DNA from 2 places in the Streptomyces sp. NPDC001156 genome. Region 1 is predicted to be linked to the other one. Evidence: riboswitches for the same ligand, from Rfam matches in the RefSeq annotation. Region 1 holds a riboswitch; the other holds the start of a gene.
What was found. A riboswitch is a leader RNA that binds a small molecule or an ion and turns the genes downstream of it on or off. The one in region 1 is predicted to bind glycine.

Region 1 (7,861 bases):
AGCCCTTCTTCTGCACGTTCGAGGGGCTGCCGATGATGCCGGTGGTCTGCGAGCCGTCGTACTGGTCGATCTGCGCGGTGATGCCGATCTTCTTCAGCGACGCCTGCAGGGACTGGGCGGTGGCCACCTCGACCGGCTTGTTGTTGCGGACGGCGATGGTGGTGGAGAAGCCGTTCGGCTTGCCGCAGGCCTTCAGGGCCTCCTTGGCCTTGGCCTCGTTGCCGTTCTTGTTCGCGCCGGCGATCTCGAACGGGTCGTACTTCTGGCCCTCGGCGCCCGGGATGGACGGCGGGAGCATGTTGGTGCCGATGTCGCCACCGGCGATCGGGCCGCCACGGGCGGTCTGGATCGACACGTGGTCGGCGCCGAGGATGACGGCCTTGCGGCACTCGATGTTGTCGAACGGCTTCACGCTCTGCGGGAAGACCGCGTAACGGATGTAGCCGGAGACCGGGTTGTCCAGGTTGGCCTTGTGCTCCTTCAGGGCGGTGGTGCGGCCCTGCGGCGACATGCCGGTCTGGTTGATGTCCAGGTCCAGGTCACCGTTGAGCAGACGCTGGTCCAGCTGGTTGGCGTCCGAGAAGAACTGGACGGTGATCTTGTCCGGGTAGGCCTTGCGGACCGGGTCCGACGCCTGCTTCCACTGGTCGTTGCGGACCAGGGTCAGGTCCTTGCCCGGGCTGTACGACTGGAACTTGTACGGGCCGGAGGAGAAGGGGTGCAGACCGTACTTGGACTTGGTGTCCATGTCCTGGCGGACCGGGGAGGCCGAGACCAGGGCCAGCATGTCCTCGAAGTCCGAGTTGGCCTTCGGGAGGTGGAAGACGATGGTCTTGTCGTCCGGCGTGTCGATCGCCTTCAGACCCAGCTTGTCCGCGGACTTGTCCTTGTAGGGACCCTGGTACTGGCCCTTGGGGTCGAGGACGTCCTTCAGGTACGTCGGACCACCGGACAGCACGTCCTGCGCCCACACGCGCTCGATGCCGTACTTGACGTCCTTGGACGTGATCGGCTTGCCGTCCTCCCACGTCACGCCGTCACGCAGCGTGTACGTGTAGGTCTTGCCGCTGTCGGAGACCTTGGCAAGCCCGGTGGCGAGGTCCGGGGTCAGCTCGGCGCCGGCCTTGCCCGGCTCGGCCTTGGTCGTGACGAGCTGGCGGCTGTAGTAGCGCGCGAAGTCCCACATGAAGCCGTAGTAGCCACGCGTGGTGTCCCACGAGTCGGCGTCCTGGGCGCCACCGAACCGCAGCGTGCCGCCCTTCTTGGCGAGGGAGGCCTGCGCGACCTTGTTGTTGGCCGCGTCGAAGCCGGCGGCACCGGTCTTCGAGCCCTTGTTGTCGTCAGCGCCACCGCCGCCGCACGCCGCCGTGGTCAGCAGCGCGGCGACCGCGGCAGCAGCGGCCAACGCCTGCTTCCGCCGCCCTGAGGTGCGTTGGGTAGTCACGATCTCGGATCCTCCGGTTTAGATGAGAGACCCCGTGTCAGTGGCACGGGACGCTTGGGGTACGGCAGTTCAGCGGGAGCCCTTCGGGTCCAGCGCATCCCGCACGCCGTCGCCGAAGAGGTTGAAGGCGAGAACAGTGATGAAGATCGCTACACCCGGGACCACCATGTACATGGGGTCCGACTCGTAGTAGTCGATCGCGCTGGAGAGCATCTGCCCCCATGAGGCCGTGGGCGGCTTGACGCCCACGCCCAGGAAGCTGAGTGCCGCCTCGGTGAGGATGTTGGTGGGGATCATCATCGTCGTGTACACGATGATCGGGGCGACGAGGTTGGGCAGCAGTTCCTTGAACAGGATGTACAAGCGCCCGGCGCCCAGCGATCGGGCGGCCTCGACGTATTCGCGCTCGCGCAGCGAGAGGGTCTGGCCGCGCACCACGCGTCCGATGTAGGGCCAGCCGAAGAAGCCGATGACCACGATCATCACCAGCACGCGCACGCTGGAGCCGGACAGGCCCAGCATGTCGTTCGGCATGACGGAGACCAGGGCGATGGTGAACAGCAGCTGCGGGAAGGCGAGCAGACCGTCCATGACGCGGCTGATCAGGGAGTCGACCCAGCCGCCGAAGAAGCCGGCCAGGATGCCGAGGACGGTGCCCAGGACCACGGCGACCACGGCCGACAGGAAGCCGACCAGGAGGGAGATCTGGGCGCCGTAGAGGATGCGCGCGAAGATGTCGCGGCCGTTGACCGGCTCGACGCCCAGCAGGTGGTCGCCGCTGATGCCGCCCAGGGAGCCCGTGGGAGTACCGAACAGCGGGTCGATCAGGTTCTCGTGGTAGGCGTCCGGATCCTGCCCGACCAGGCTGGTGATCACCGGCGCGAGCACGGCGACCAGGATGAGGACGAGCACGACTACCCCGCCGGTGAGGGCGAGCTTGTCCCTCTTCAGTCGCTCCCAGGCGATCCGGCCCAGGGAACGCCCCTGTACGGCCTTCGCGTCGGCTCTGGCGACCGCCGCTTCCTCGGCAGCACTTGGGGCCGCTTCCGCGGTCGGCTCGTGCAATGGTGCCGTCATCTGGCAGGGACCCCTCTCAACCGGCGGTGACCGGCCCGCGCTTGCCGCTGTGGCGGCATGAAACAGTCCGTCGTACACAGGGGCGAACCCCTTGAAGCGGGAGTCTTCAACGCATCGGCGATCACTTGCCAGACTTGGCGGTGAATGGATGCGTAAACGTGATGAGGTCTGGGGGGTTCCGTTATCCGGACAGCGGGTAGCGGGCGTCGGACGTGCCTCATTTGGCACACAGCACACCAAAGCGTGATCGTCCTCCCTGTTCTACGCGCGAAGAAGTCCCCCTGGAGGAGATCCGGCGGCGGACGCCGGGGTGCCGAACTCAGTAGGCCCCGCGGGCCGGCGGATAGCCGTACCCGCCCACGGCCGGGGCCTGGGCCGCGTGGGCCTCGCGGTCGTAGAACGGGCGGGTGCCTGCGCGCAGCCACATCACGACCGGGTCGTACTCGTCGGACATCGCGACGGTCGACACGGACAGTCCCTCGGGCACGGCCACGACGGACTGCTGCATCATCGCGCGCACCGAGTCGACGGCGAGCGGTGAGGTGTCGTACACATCCAGGCCGATCACCAGGTACGGAGCGCCGTGGGCGGGCTGCACCCAGGCCCGGCGCAGCGAGCGGACCGCGGCCGTGCGGTGGGCGTTCTGCGTGAGGAGGGCGTAGAACTGCGGGATCTCCAGGGCCGGTTCGGACAGCCTCAGCGGCCCCGCGGGCTGGCGTTCGAGACCGGTGGCGATGCGGCGCAGATCGAGCCAGGGGATGCCGACACCGCCGCCCGGCGCGTGGGGGTTGAGCCAGAGGCCGTAGTGGTCCGGGTAGAGGGTGCGGGCGACGTCGAGGCCGTCGACCACCTCGTACGAGCGGTTCCAGCCGCTGGCCGAGAGTTCCTGGGCGGAGGTGACGCAGGGCGCGTAGCCGTGGCCGGCCACCTCCATGTTCCCGTACTGGGCGTCGGGCGAGCCCGCCTGGCCGTGCCAGAGCAGCATCCAGACCTGCCCGGAGGAGGGGGTCGCGAGCGCGTGAAGGAGCGCCTCGTAGGCGTCGTAACGCCCGGGCGTCACCTGGCGCAGCATGTGCTCGACCTGCCCGGCCGCGGCCGTGCCCGACGACGCGCTCACCCTCTACCGCCCCTTCACCACGAACCTGCCGACCCCGACGGATCTCTCCGCTGCGGCGCGGGCGGATTCCAGCCGCACCGCCCCGACCGGGTCATTCTCCCTTGCCCCGGGGAGACCGGATCCTCCTGCGGCGTCGCCGCGGGCCGGACCCGGCCGGACGCGGGCCACTCCCGCTGCGGCCATGAAACCAGGTTAAGGCGCCATACTGACAGCAACTTGATGCGCGCCACCCCACTTCGGTCCGGCGTCCCGCGCCAAGCCTGCGGACGGTTCACAGTCCGTGCTGGTAGAAGGGGCGCACCCGCTCCCGCATCCAGTCCCCCACCGGATCCTGGGCCACGTCCAGGAACACCATGTTCACCGGCGTCTTGACCGGCACCTTGCCGAGCGCCCGGCCGAGCGCGTCCAGCACGAGGCTGCGTGCGTCAGCCTCCCAGGAGGAGAGCTCAACGCCTATGAACATCACGGGGTCGGCGGTCTCGATCGCGGCCAGGCAGCGCCGCGCGGTGAGCACCGCGCCGGTCGGCGCGAACTCGGCCGAGGCGGCGGCGAGGAAGTCCACCGGCTCGTCCTGCCAGTCGGGTTCGAAGAGACGGACACGGCCGCCGCTCACCAGCCCGTCGAGCGGGGTGCGCCCGGTGCGGCACAGCTCGGCCACCGCGTCGGGCGGCAGCGGCACACCGACCACTCCGTCCGGGTTGACCGCGATACCGACCTGCGGGGGCAGGCCGCGGGCGAACTCGACGGCGGGCGCGATCGTGTACGACATGTGATTGCCGACGACTTGGCGGAACTGCTCCTCCGAACTGAAGACCGGGACGTAGGCCTGGCCCTCGATCTGAAGGGTGGGGAGGTCGAGGGGGCCGCTGTGCGGTCCGCCGTCGTTGGGCAGCGGCACCCAGACGAAGCTGCGGCCGAGGACCTCGATGATCCGGCCGCCGGCCGAGGGCACGCCGAGCGAGGCGGAGAGCACCTCCTCCAGTTCGTTGCCCGGCCATCCGCCGTGCGGATGGGGGTGCGCCTGTGGGGGAAAGTCCGCGGGAAGATCCGCTGGGAAGTCCATCTGTTCTACCGCCTGCTCAGAACCACTGCTGTGGCCCCAAAGGCTAGCGCCAGGGGTGCGGGGGCGGTCAGGCCGCGAAGTCGATGCGGCGCAGGACGTCCGCCGCGTCCCGGTCGAGCAGCACCACCGAGCCGCAGCCCTCGGGCAGCCGGCCCTGCTCGACGGCGCGCAGCAGGCGGCGGGTGGCCCGGCGGTGCTTGACGAACGCGTACCGCGAGACACCTCGGCCGCGCTCGTACTGTCCCGCAAGGGCCGTGTCCGGGGGGACGTCGAGCAGGAGCAGATGGAGTGTGCCACCCCGGCGCCGGGCCTCCCGGGCCAGCCAGCCGCGCACCCAGGCCTGGGTGCCGCAGTCGTGCACGACGACCCCGGTGCCCGCGCGCAGGGCGCGGCGCAGACCCGCGTAGTGGGCGAGACGGACCAGGGGACGGTAGACCCCGTACGGCAGGAAGCGGGCCACGCGCGTGTCCCAGCGGTCGCGGGTGTCCTGGGAGTCGACCCGCACGCCCCGTACGGCGCGCCGCATCAGCGTGGACTTGCCGCTGCCGGGCAGACCGGTGACGACGACGAGGTCGCCCGCCGAGAAGGTGAGCCCGTGCGGGCTGCGCCCCGCGCAGGCGCGCAGATCCCGGACCACGGCCTTCCGCCGGGGTCCGCGGGCCTCCCGCGCCGGGGTGCCGGGCTGCCCGGGCACCGCGATGCCCGAGGTCGTGGCATACGCCGTGGGCCTGTCCACTGTCATCGCCCTCCCTTGGTCAGGAAGTCACTCCCCACCGAGTGTAAAGAGAAGGTAATGTGCGCGTCTCGCGATTTCGTTCGCGTACCGCCGCGGGCCGGTTCCGGATGCGGCCCTGCCACCATCCGGCGATGCGTGCAATGATGTGCGCGCCAACTGCATACCGGCCGCTTGAATCCGCGCGGGAGAGTCCCGGGTACGCGTACGTCCGCCGTACGTCCGTCCGGGCGCCGAAGGAGCAAGTCCCTCCCTTGAATCTCTCAGGCCCCGATACCGCGCGGGCGAGGCACATCTGGAAAGCGAGCCGCTTCGGACGGCTCCACCCAAGGTGCAAGCCGTGACGACCCGCCGCGGGAGTCATGGCGAACCTCTCAGGTTCCGATGACAGATGGGGAGGAACGACCTCGCCCTCCCCCACGCTCGGCTTCGCTCGCGCCGGGGGACCCCCATCGCCTTGGGAGCACAACCGATGAGCAGCAGCCCCCTGCGCCGCACCGCCCTTGATGCCCGGCATCGTGAGCTCGGCGCGACGATGACCGACTTCGCCGGCTGGGACATGCCCCTGCGGTACGGATCCGAGCGCGACGAGCACATCGCCGTCCGGACGAAGGCGGGCCTCTTCGACCTCTCGCACATGGGCGAGATCACCGTGACCGGGCCCCAGGCCAACCGACTCCTCGACCACGCCCTGGTCGGCAACATCTCCTCCGTCGGCGTCGGCCGGGCCCGCTACACCATGATCTGCCGGGAGGACGGCGGCATCCTCGACGACCTGATCGTGTACCGGCTCGGTGAACAGGAGTACATGGTCGTCGCCAACGCCTCCAACGCCCAGGTGGTGCTGGACGCCCTCGTGGAGCGCGCCGCCGGCTTCGACGCCGAGGTGCGCGACGACCGCGACGCCTACGCGCTGCTCGCCGTCCAGGGCCCCGAGTCGCCCGGCATCCTGAAGTCCCTCACCGACGCCGACCTCGACGGCCTCAAGTACTACGCGGGTCTGCCCGGCACGGTCGCCGGCGTCCCGGCGCTGATCGCGCGCACCGGCTACACCGGCGAGGACGGCTTCGAGCTGTTCGTCGCCCCCGAGCACGCCGAGAAGCTGTGGCAGGCGCTGACCGAGGCGGGCGCGCCCGTCGGCCTCATCCCCTGCGGGCTGTCCTGCCGGGACACGTTGCGCCTGGAGGCGGGCATGCCGCTGTACGGGCACGAGCTGACCACCTCCCTGACCCCCTTCGACGCCGGTCTCGGCCGCGTGGTGAAGTTCGAGAAGGAGGGCGACTTCGTGGGGCGCGCCGCGCTGCTCGGGGCCGCGGAGCGCGCGGAGCAGAACCCGCCGCGGGTCCTCGTCGGGCTGGTCGCCGAGGGCCGTCGCGTCCCGCGCGCCGGGTACGCGGTCGTCTCCGGCGGCGAGGTGATCGGTGAGGTCACCTCCGGCGCGCCCTCCCCCACGCTGGGCAAGCCGATCGCGATCGCCTACGTCGACGCCGCGCACTCCGCACCGGGCACGCCCGGGGTCGGGGTGGACATCCGGGGCAGCCATGAACCGTACGAGGTCGTGGCGCTGCCGTTCTACAAGCGCCAGAAGTAGAGACTGGGCCGGGGGCGGGCGTGGCACCCCACCCGTAGACCCTGGTCACACACGTCTCCAGCAGTCCCCCTTTCACCACCACTCCCCGCGTACAGGAGAATTCAGGCCATGAGCAACCCCCAGCAGCTGCGTTACAGCAAGGAGCACGAGTGGCTGTCGGCCGCCGAGGACGGCGTCTCGACGATCGGCATCACGGAGCATGCCGCCAACGCGCTCGGCGATGTCGTGTTCGTCCAGCTCCCGGAGGTCGGAGACTCGGTGACCGCGGGTGACACCTGCGGTGAGCTGGAGTCGACCAAGTCGGTGAGCGACCTCTACTCGCCGGTCAGCGGCGAGGTGACGGAGGTCAACGAGGACGTGGTGAACGACCCGTCGCTGGTGAACTCCGCCCCCTTCGAGGGCGGCTGGCTGTTCAAGGTGCGCGTCACGGAGGAGCCGGCCGACCTGCTCTCCGCCGATGAGTACGACACCCACATCGCCGGCTGAGGAGTCACCCGCACACATGTCTGTTCTGAACACCCCGCTGCACGAGCTCGACCCGGACGTCGCGGCCGCCGTCGACGCCGAACTGCACCGCCAGCAGTCCACCCTCGAGATGATCGCCTCCGAGAACTTCGCCCCGGTGGCGGTCATGGAGGCGCAGGGCTCGGTCCTCACCAACAAGTACGCCGAGGGCTACCCGGGCCGCCGCTACTACGGCGGCTGTGAGCACGTCGACGTGGTCGAGCAGATCGCCATCGACCGCGTCAAGGAGCTCTTCGGCGCCGAGCACGCCAATGTGCAGCCGCACTCGGGCGCGCAGGCCAACGCGGCCGCGATGTTCGCGCTGCTGCAGC
Region 2 (7,861 bases), on a different contig from region 1:
CCGCGACCGACCTGTTGGTGCCGCTCGCGCCGGCCCCGCCCGGCATCGCGGCCCATAGCGCGCACCGGGTCGCCGATCTCCTCCCGGTGCTGACCCTCCGGATCACCCGGGGCCCGCTGCTCGGCTCGCCGACGCCGGCCTAGCCCCGCCCGTTCGTGCCCCGCTGCCGCAGAAGGCCGCGGGGCACGTCGTGTGTCCGGGTGCCGACACGCCCGGACCTCCGTTGCTCATTGGTGCTCCACAACGCTCGTACGAGGGACAGCGCGCTGGTCGGGCGCCCTTGACTAGCCCCTTCCGACCACCACGAACCACCTGAAGTGACCCTCGAGTTGGACTGAACCGTCCGCGCGGGTGACGCGTCATGAACCTGTGAGGAGCGGTGCTGCGAAATCCCTGCGGATTGACGTCCGTAGGGCAACACTGGGTCCAGACCGATGCTTCACAACGGGGGAGCGGCCATGAACGACTCGACGAGCCGCAGGACAGACACGACAGCCAACCCACAGATCACGACAGAGCGAAAGATCCCATCCACCATGTGCCAGCACCAGCCACCGTGCCCGACCGCCGAATCCGCCGACCGGGAGTCCGCCCGTCTCGTGGCGCACCACCCGGAGCAGGGATGGAGCCTGCTGTGCAACGGCGTTCTGCTGTTCGAGGACACCGGTGAGCTTCTGCCCGACGGTCAGATCATCGCCCCGCACCGCCCGATGGGCACCGACCAGGTGATGACCGCCGCCTGAGGCAGGCGCACAAGGGGCAGCCGCTGCCCCGCATACAAGGGGGCCGGCCCGGAGACGAACGCTCCGAACCGGCCCCGACGCATGTCGGAGGGTGATTACTCCTCGTAAGCGTCCAGCGGCGGGCAGGAACAGACCAGGTTGCGGTCACCGAAGGCCTGGTCGATGCGGCGTACCGGCGGCCAGTACTTGTCCGCGGCCGAGACACCGGCCGGGAAGACGGCCTCCTCGCGCGCGTAGGCGTGCTCCCACTGCCCGCCGAGCGCAGCGGCGGTGTGCGGGGCGTTCCGCAGCGGGTTGTCCTCGGCCGGCCACTCGCCCGAGCCGACCTTCTCGATCTCGGCGCGGATGGCGATCATCGCGTCGCAGAACCGGTCGATCTCGGCGAGGTCCTCCGACTCGGTCGGCTCGATCATCAGCGTGCCTGCCACCGGGAACGACATCGTCGGCGCGTGGAAGCCGTAGTCGATCAGCCGCTTGGCGACGTCGTCGACGCTCACTCCGGTCGCCTTGGTCAGCGGGCGCAGGTCGATGATGCACTCGTGGGCGACCAGGCCGCCCGGACCGGTGTACAGCACCGGGTAGTGGGGCTCGAGGCGCTTGGCGATGTAGTTGGCGGACAGCACGGCCACCTGCGTGGCCTGCTTGAGGCCCTCGCCGCCCATGAGCCGGACGTACGCCCAGGAGATGGGCAGGATGCCGGCGGAGCCCCAGGGGGCGGCGGAGATCGGGCCGACACCCGTCTCGGGGCCCGCCGCGGGCTGCAGCGGGTGGTTCGGCAGGTACGGCGCCAGGTGCGCGCGGACGCCGACGGGGCCCACGCCGGGACCGCCGCCGCCGTGCGGGATGCAGAACGTCTTGTGCAGGTTGAGGTGCGAGACGTCACCGCCGAAGTGACCCGGCTTGGCGAGGCCGACCAGCGCGTTGAGGTTGGCGCCGTCGACGTACACCTGGCCGCCGGCCTCGTGGACCGCCGCGCAGATGTCCGCGACGTGCTCCTCGAACACGCCGTGCGTGGACGGGTACGTGATCATCAGCACCGAGAGCTCGTCACGGTACTGCTCGATCTTGGCCCGCAGGTCCGCGATGTCGATCTCGCCGTCCTCGGCGGTCTTGACGACGACCACCTTCATCCCGGCCATGACCGCGCTGGCGGCGTTGGTGCCGTGCGCCGAGGAGGGGATGAGGCAGACGGTGCGCTGCTCGTCACCGTTGGCGCGGTGGTAGCCGCGGACCGCGAGCAGACCCGCCAGCTCGCCCTGGGAGCCGGCGTTGGGCTGGAGGGAGACCTTGTCGTAGCCGGTGACCTCGGCAAGCCGCTCCTCCAGCTCGCGGATCAGCGTCAGGTAGCCCTGCGCCTGCTCGGCGGGCGCGAAGGGGTGCAGCTGCCCGAACTCAGGCCAGGTGACCGGCTCCATCTCGGTGGTCGCGTTGAGCTTCATGGTGCAGGAGCCCAGCGGGATCATGCCGCGGTCGAGCGCGTAGTCCCGGTCCGCCAGCCGACGCAGGTAGCGCAGCATCGCGGTCTCGGAGCGGTGCTGGTGGAAGACCGGGTGCGTGAGGTAGTCGTCACTGCGGACCAGGCCCTGCGGGAGTGCGTCCCCGGCGCCGGCGTCCAGCGCCTCGATGTCGCCCTCGACGCCGAAGGCGGTCCACACCGCACCGAGCTGGGCCCGGCCGGTCGTCTCGTCGCAGGAGACGGACACATGGTCGGCGTCCACAAGGCGCAGGTTGACCCCGCGCTCGCGCGCGTCCGCGACCACCGCGTCGGCACGGCCCGGGACGCGCACGGTCAGCGTGTCGAAGTAGGCGCCGTGGACGACCTCGACACCGCCCGCCGTGAGACCCGCGGCGAGTATCTCGGCGTAGCGGTGGGTACGGCGCGCGATCGTCCGCAGACCCTCGGGGCCGTGGTAGACGGCATACATCCCGGCCATCACGGCGAGCAGCACCTGGGCGGTGCAGATGTTGCTCGTCGCCTTCTCGCGGCGGATGTGCTGCTCGCGCGTCTGCAGGGCGAGCCGGTAGGCCTTGTGTCCGTCCACGTCCACGGAGACGCCCACGAGCCGGCCCGGCAGGCTGCGGGCGAACTTCTCGTGCACGGCCATGTAGCCGGCGTGCGGGCCACCGAAGCCCATCGGCACGCCGAAGCGCTGTGTGGTCCCGACGGCGATGTCGGCGCCCAGCTCACCGGGCGAGGTCAGCAGCGTGAGCGCGAGCAGGTCGGCGGCGACGGTGACGACCGCGCCCAGCTCGTGCGCCTGCTCGATGACCGGCTTGATGTCGCGGACGGCGCCGGAGGCTCCCGGGTACTGAATCAGCACGCCGTTGATCTCCCGCTCGGCCACCTCGGCCGGGATGCCGTCGCTGAGGTCGGCGACGACGACCTCCACGCCCGTGGGCTCCGCGCGGGTCTGGATCACCGCGATGGTCTGCGGCAGCGCGTCCGCGTCGACCAGGAAAAGGCCCTTCTTGTTCTTGCCCATGCGCCGGGACAGCGCCATCGCCTCGGCGGCGGCCGTCCCCTCGTCGAGCAGCGAGGCACCGGAGGTCGGCAGCCCGGTGAGGTCGGCGACCATGGTCTGGAAGTTGAGCAGGGCCTCGAGCCTGCCCTGGGAGATCTCGGGCTGGTACGGCGTGTACGCGGTGTACCAGGCAGGGTTCTCCATCACGTTCCGCAGGATCACCGGCGGAGTGAAGGTCCCGTAGTAGCCCAGACCGATCATGGAGTCGAGGACCTGGTTGCGGTCGGCGAGGGAGCGCAGCTCGGCCAGCACCTCCGCCTCGGTGCGGGCGCCCGGAAGGTCCAGTGCGTCGGCGTTCTTGATCACATCCGGGACCGCGGTGGCGGTGAGCTCGTCGAGGGAGCCATAGCCGACCTGGGCGAGCATCTTGGCCCGCGCCTCCTGGTCGGGCCCGATGTGGCGCTGCTCGAAGGGCGTCCCCCGTTCGAGCTCGGAGAGCGGAATGCGGTGGGCGGTCATGCAGAGGCCTCCTGGTCTGACGCGACCTTCGAGGGGTACCCCGGCGCGGGTACCCCGACGGCCTCCCCCTCTGTCATCTCAAACCTGAGAGCTTCACCGGTCCGCCCGAGGGCGCTCCGGTTTTCACCGTCGGTGAGAGCGGAAGCCGTCGACACCCGCCCTGCTTTCCAGAGTGACCTCGTCCGTGCGGTACGTGTGCCTGAGAGATTCCGGGGAGGGTTTGCTCCTTCGGCGCCTCCGGTTCACTCCGGAGGACTCTCCCGCACGGGGTCAGCAGCCGCTTGCCAGACTACCAGCGGGAACAACAAGACAACCTTCGAGTGGCCGCCTGGCTCATTGTGCTCTTTTGTAGTGCTTACGGATGCGTTGCGACCAGTTGGAGGGACCGTGAAGACCGATATCGATCCGCGGAATCTGATCGGCCGCAAGGCGTTCGACCGCAATGGGAACAAGATCGGCACGATCGACGAGATCTATCTCGACGACGCGACCGGAGTACCGGAGTGGGCGGCCATACGGACGGGCCTGTTCGGCAGGGACGCGTTCGTCCCCCTGGAGCCCAGCGAGCTGGTCGAAGGTGCCCTCTACGTGCCTTTCGAACGCTCCCTGATCAAGGACGCCCCCGACTTCGGCGTCGGGCGCCATCTCTCCCCTGAGCAGGAGCTGCAGCTGTACCACCACTACGGTCTGGACGTGGCCTCACCGCCCCCCGCGCACGACCGCGACTTCGGACATCTCGCGGGGACCGAGGAGACCTGAGACCGCCCGTCCGGACCAAGGCGCGCCGACCATCCTGGACGGTGATGCCCCTCGGGGACCTCACTCGCCCCGGCGGGCGGCCATGACGGCCCGGGCCTGAAGGGGCCCCGTCACGCTTCCGCCCCGGACGGCGCCGTCCCAGGATCACGATCCGCGACTTCCGGGCTTCGGGCTACCAGAGGCAGAGGATCCGCCGGCTCGAGGCCCGGGTCGTCGCTCCGGAACGTACGGACCCGCCCCGGGTCTGAGTCCGGCGTCTCGAACCGTACGGTCACCCGGCCGAGACCGCTGCCCTGCACCCACCCGTGCCCGTACTCGGGGTGGCGCACGTCCTGGCCCGCTCGCCAGACGTGCTCCGAGGGCGCCGCCGGCTCCTGCTCGGCGGGTTCCGGTACCGCTTCCTCCGGCTGCGCGCGATCGTCCCCGCCCGCCTCGGCCGCCGCCAGGTGAGCCTGGGCGAACAGGTCCTCCTGCGTGTAGTCGGCCAGTCCGGTGACGCCGACGCCGAGCAGCCGTACGCCGCCGGTCGTGTCCACGGCCTCCAGCAGCCTCGCGGCGGCCTCCCGCACCACCGATGGATCGTCGGTGGGCCCGCGCAGGGTCTCGGAACGGGTCAGGGTGGAGAAGTCGTACCGGCGCACCTTCAGCACGATCGTGCGGCCCGACAGACCGGCGCCCCGCAGCCTGTGCACACACCGGTCGGCGAGCCGCTGCACTTCCAGGGCGACGCGGATCCGGTCGTGGATGTCCACGTCGTAGGTGTCCTCGACCGACACCGACTTGGCCTCCCGCTCGGCCACCACCGGCCGCTCGTCCCGCGCGAGCGCCATGGCGTACAGCGCCTGCCCATGGGCCTTGCCCAGCAGTCGCACGAGCTCGTCCTCCCCCGCCTCGGCGATCTCGTCGACCGTGGTGATCCCGGCCCGCCGCAGATGGTCCCCGGTGGCGGGCCCGACGCCCGGCAGCGTGCGCACCGACATCGGTCCGAGCAGCGCGCGCTCGGTACCCGGCCGTATGAGCAGGAGGCCGTCCGGCTTGGCCTGCTCGGAAGCGATCTTGGCGAGCATCTTGGAGGCGGCGAGCCCGACGGAACCCGTGAGCCCGGTGACGGCCCGGATGTCGGTGCGCAGCTTCGTTCCGGCGAGCCGCGCGGATTCCTCGTCCCAGGCCGTGCCTCCGGCCTCCAGGTCCACGAACGCCTCGTCCAGGCTCAACGGCTCCACCAGCGGCGACAAGGCTCTCAGCAGCCCCATCACCTGCTCGCTGATCTCCCGGTAGAACGTGAAGCGCGGGATCAGATACGCGGCGTTCGGCGCGAGCCGGCGTGCCTGGGCCATGGGCATCGCCGAGTGCACCCCGAAGGCCCGGGCCTCGTACGAGGCCGTGGCCACCACTCCGCGCGGCCCGAGCCCGCCCACGATGACGGCCTTGCCGCGCAGGCTCGGCTTGGATGCCTGCTCCGCCGAGGCGTAGAAGGCATCCATGTCGAGATGCAGGATCGTGGGCACGGCTCTCACATGTCCGATGCTGCCCTACGCCACTGACATCACGGCAGCGATGAGCCGGCGCGGCTCAGACGGCCCGGTTGCGCCGCCTTGCCAGCTCGTCGGCGGGGTTGTGGCCGACAAGGGTCTCCCCCGTGTCGACCCGCTCCCCGTGCAGTTGCGACAGCGCGCTCTCCACGTCCCGCCACACCACGCCGACGGCGATGCCGAAGATGCCCTGACCGCCCTGGAGCAGGGCGTGGACCTCGTCCGGTGAGGTGCATTCGTAGACGGTGGCGCCGTCGCTCATCAGCGTCATCCGCTCCAGGTCGCGGAAACCGCGCTCCCGCAGGTGCTGGACAGCGGTACGGATGTTCTGCAGGCCGACGCCGGTGTCGAGGAACCGCTTGACGATCTTCAGGACGACGACGTCCCGGAAGCTGTAGAGCCGCTGTGTGCCCGATCCGTATGCGGGGCGCACGCTCGGTTCGACCAGGCCCGTCCTGGCCCAGTAGTCCAGCTGGCGGTAGGTGATGCCCGCGGCAGCACACGCCGTGGGACCGCGATAGCCGATCTGCTCGGAAGCCACCCCTCCGTCGTCCGGAACGGCCGTGGGCCGAGGAGAGGGGGGGTCGGTCGTGCTGCTGGGGTGGGGATACCCCCTGCTCGGACGGAGCCGAGAGCTTGAGGAAGGGTACGGGCCGCTGTCCCCCAGACTGTGTCCGGGGGCACCCCCCGCCGTACCGCCGCCGCTGATTCTCACGCCGACCTCCGTCCTTGACCTGCCTTCTCGACGGTAGGCAGTCACCAGGGGTGCGTCAACGATCGCCACACTCGGCACGCCGAGTGATAATCACCCTAGGAGTGGTTTTCCGTGCCCTTCCGCGGGGAAAGGCTAGCCGAATGCTCTAGCGGGTGGGCCTCACACGTGGCACTGGCCGCAGGCATGTGCTACTTCGCCGGAGCGCCGCCTCGACTCGCTCCCCACTCGACGCTTTGAAGGCCCGACGCGATCACGTCTCCCCGATAACAAGGCTCAACGCGCTTCGCGCTGCGCAGTCACAAGGCTCGGCATGACAAGGACGGCGTCCTGTCTCGCTGTGCGTGCCAGAACCGGATGCCGGTCCGTCCTGGAAGCCTCCGCGGTTCGTCCGAGCACTCGTGCGATCCGCTCCAGCGCTCCGGCGCATCCACGCCGCGGGCCCGCGCGCACTGCGCCGGTTCACTGCTCCCGTCCGCCCCGGGGCACACATCGCAGCCCGGCCTTCGGTCGGCACGCACGGCCGGCCGACCCTCCGCCGGACACCGTCACTGGCTGCTGGTCCCGAAGTCCTCGGGCGAGATCTGGTCGAGGAACTCCCGGAACTTCTCGACCTCGTCCTCCTGCTCGTCCGGGATCGCGATGCCCGCGTCGTCGAGCACACCGTCGCTGCCGTAGATCGGCGTCCCGGTGCGCAGTGCCAGCGCTATGGCATCGGATGGGCGGGCACTCACCTCGACACCGCTGGCGAAGACCAGCTCCGCGTAGAAGACGCCCTCACGCAGATCCGTGATGCGTACTTCCGTGAGCTCCTGGCCGACAGCCTCCAGCACGTCCTTGAACAGGTCGTGGGTCAGCGGTCGTGCGGGAGCCATGCCCTGCTGGGCGAACGCGATGGCCGTCGCCTCCCCGGGGCCGATCCAGATGGGCAGGTAACGGTCGCCTCCCACTTCGCGCAGGAGCACGATCGGCTGGTTGGAGGGCATCTCGACCCGGACACCTACGACATCGAGCTCGTTCACACAGCAACCCTAGGCCGTGCCCGGGACGTTTGGGTAGTCGGGCACAGAACGGCCCACCGATCCGCCGACGGCGAACACCCCCGCTCAGGGCAGCCGCAGACCCAGCGCGGAC

Region 2: another riboswitch for glycine. It lies ahead of gcvP (aminomethyl-transferring glycine dehydrogenase); the one in region 1 lies ahead of gcvT (glycine cleavage system aminomethyltransferase GcvT).

The regions. Positions count from the first base shown of each region.
Region 1 is NZ_JBSFJX010000035.1:39,031-46,891, reverse strand. Features, by position in the region: gene ACWDA7_RS19055 (ABC transporter substrate-binding protein) at 1-1,444, opposite strand, end outside; gene ACWDA7_RS19050 (ABC transporter permease) at 1,514-2,521, opposite strand; gene ACWDA7_RS19045 (enhanced serine sensitivity protein SseB C-terminal domain-containing protein) at 2,841-3,593, opposite strand; gene ACWDA7_RS19040 (enhanced serine sensitivity protein SseB) at 3,910-4,701, opposite strand; gene ACWDA7_RS19035 (AAA family ATPase) at 4,769-5,443, opposite strand; glycine riboswitch at 5,610-5,723, shown strand; glycine riboswitch at 5,724-5,835, shown strand; gene gcvT (glycine cleavage system aminomethyltransferase GcvT) at 5,907-7,025, shown strand; gene gcvH (glycine cleavage system protein GcvH) at 7,134-7,511, shown strand; gene glyA (serine hydroxymethyltransferase) at 7,528-7,861, shown strand, end outside.
Region 2 is NZ_JBSFJX010000012.1:7,348-15,208, reverse strand. Features, by position in the region: gene ACWDA7_RS08990 (hypothetical protein) at 1-143, shown strand, start outside; gene ACWDA7_RS08985 (DUF5999 family protein) at 537-743, shown strand; gene gcvP (aminomethyl-transferring glycine dehydrogenase) at 839-3,724, opposite strand; glycine riboswitch at 3,902-3,997, opposite strand; gene ACWDA7_RS08975 (PRC-barrel domain-containing protein) at 4,112-4,483, shown strand; gene ACWDA7_RS08970 (DNA polymerase IV) at 4,594-6,000, opposite strand; gene ACWDA7_RS08965 (MerR family transcriptional regulator) at 6,056-6,730, opposite strand; gene ACWDA7_RS08960 (bifunctional nuclease family protein) at 7,276-7,749, opposite strand; gene ftsR (transcriptional regulator FtsR) at 7,834-7,861, opposite strand, start outside.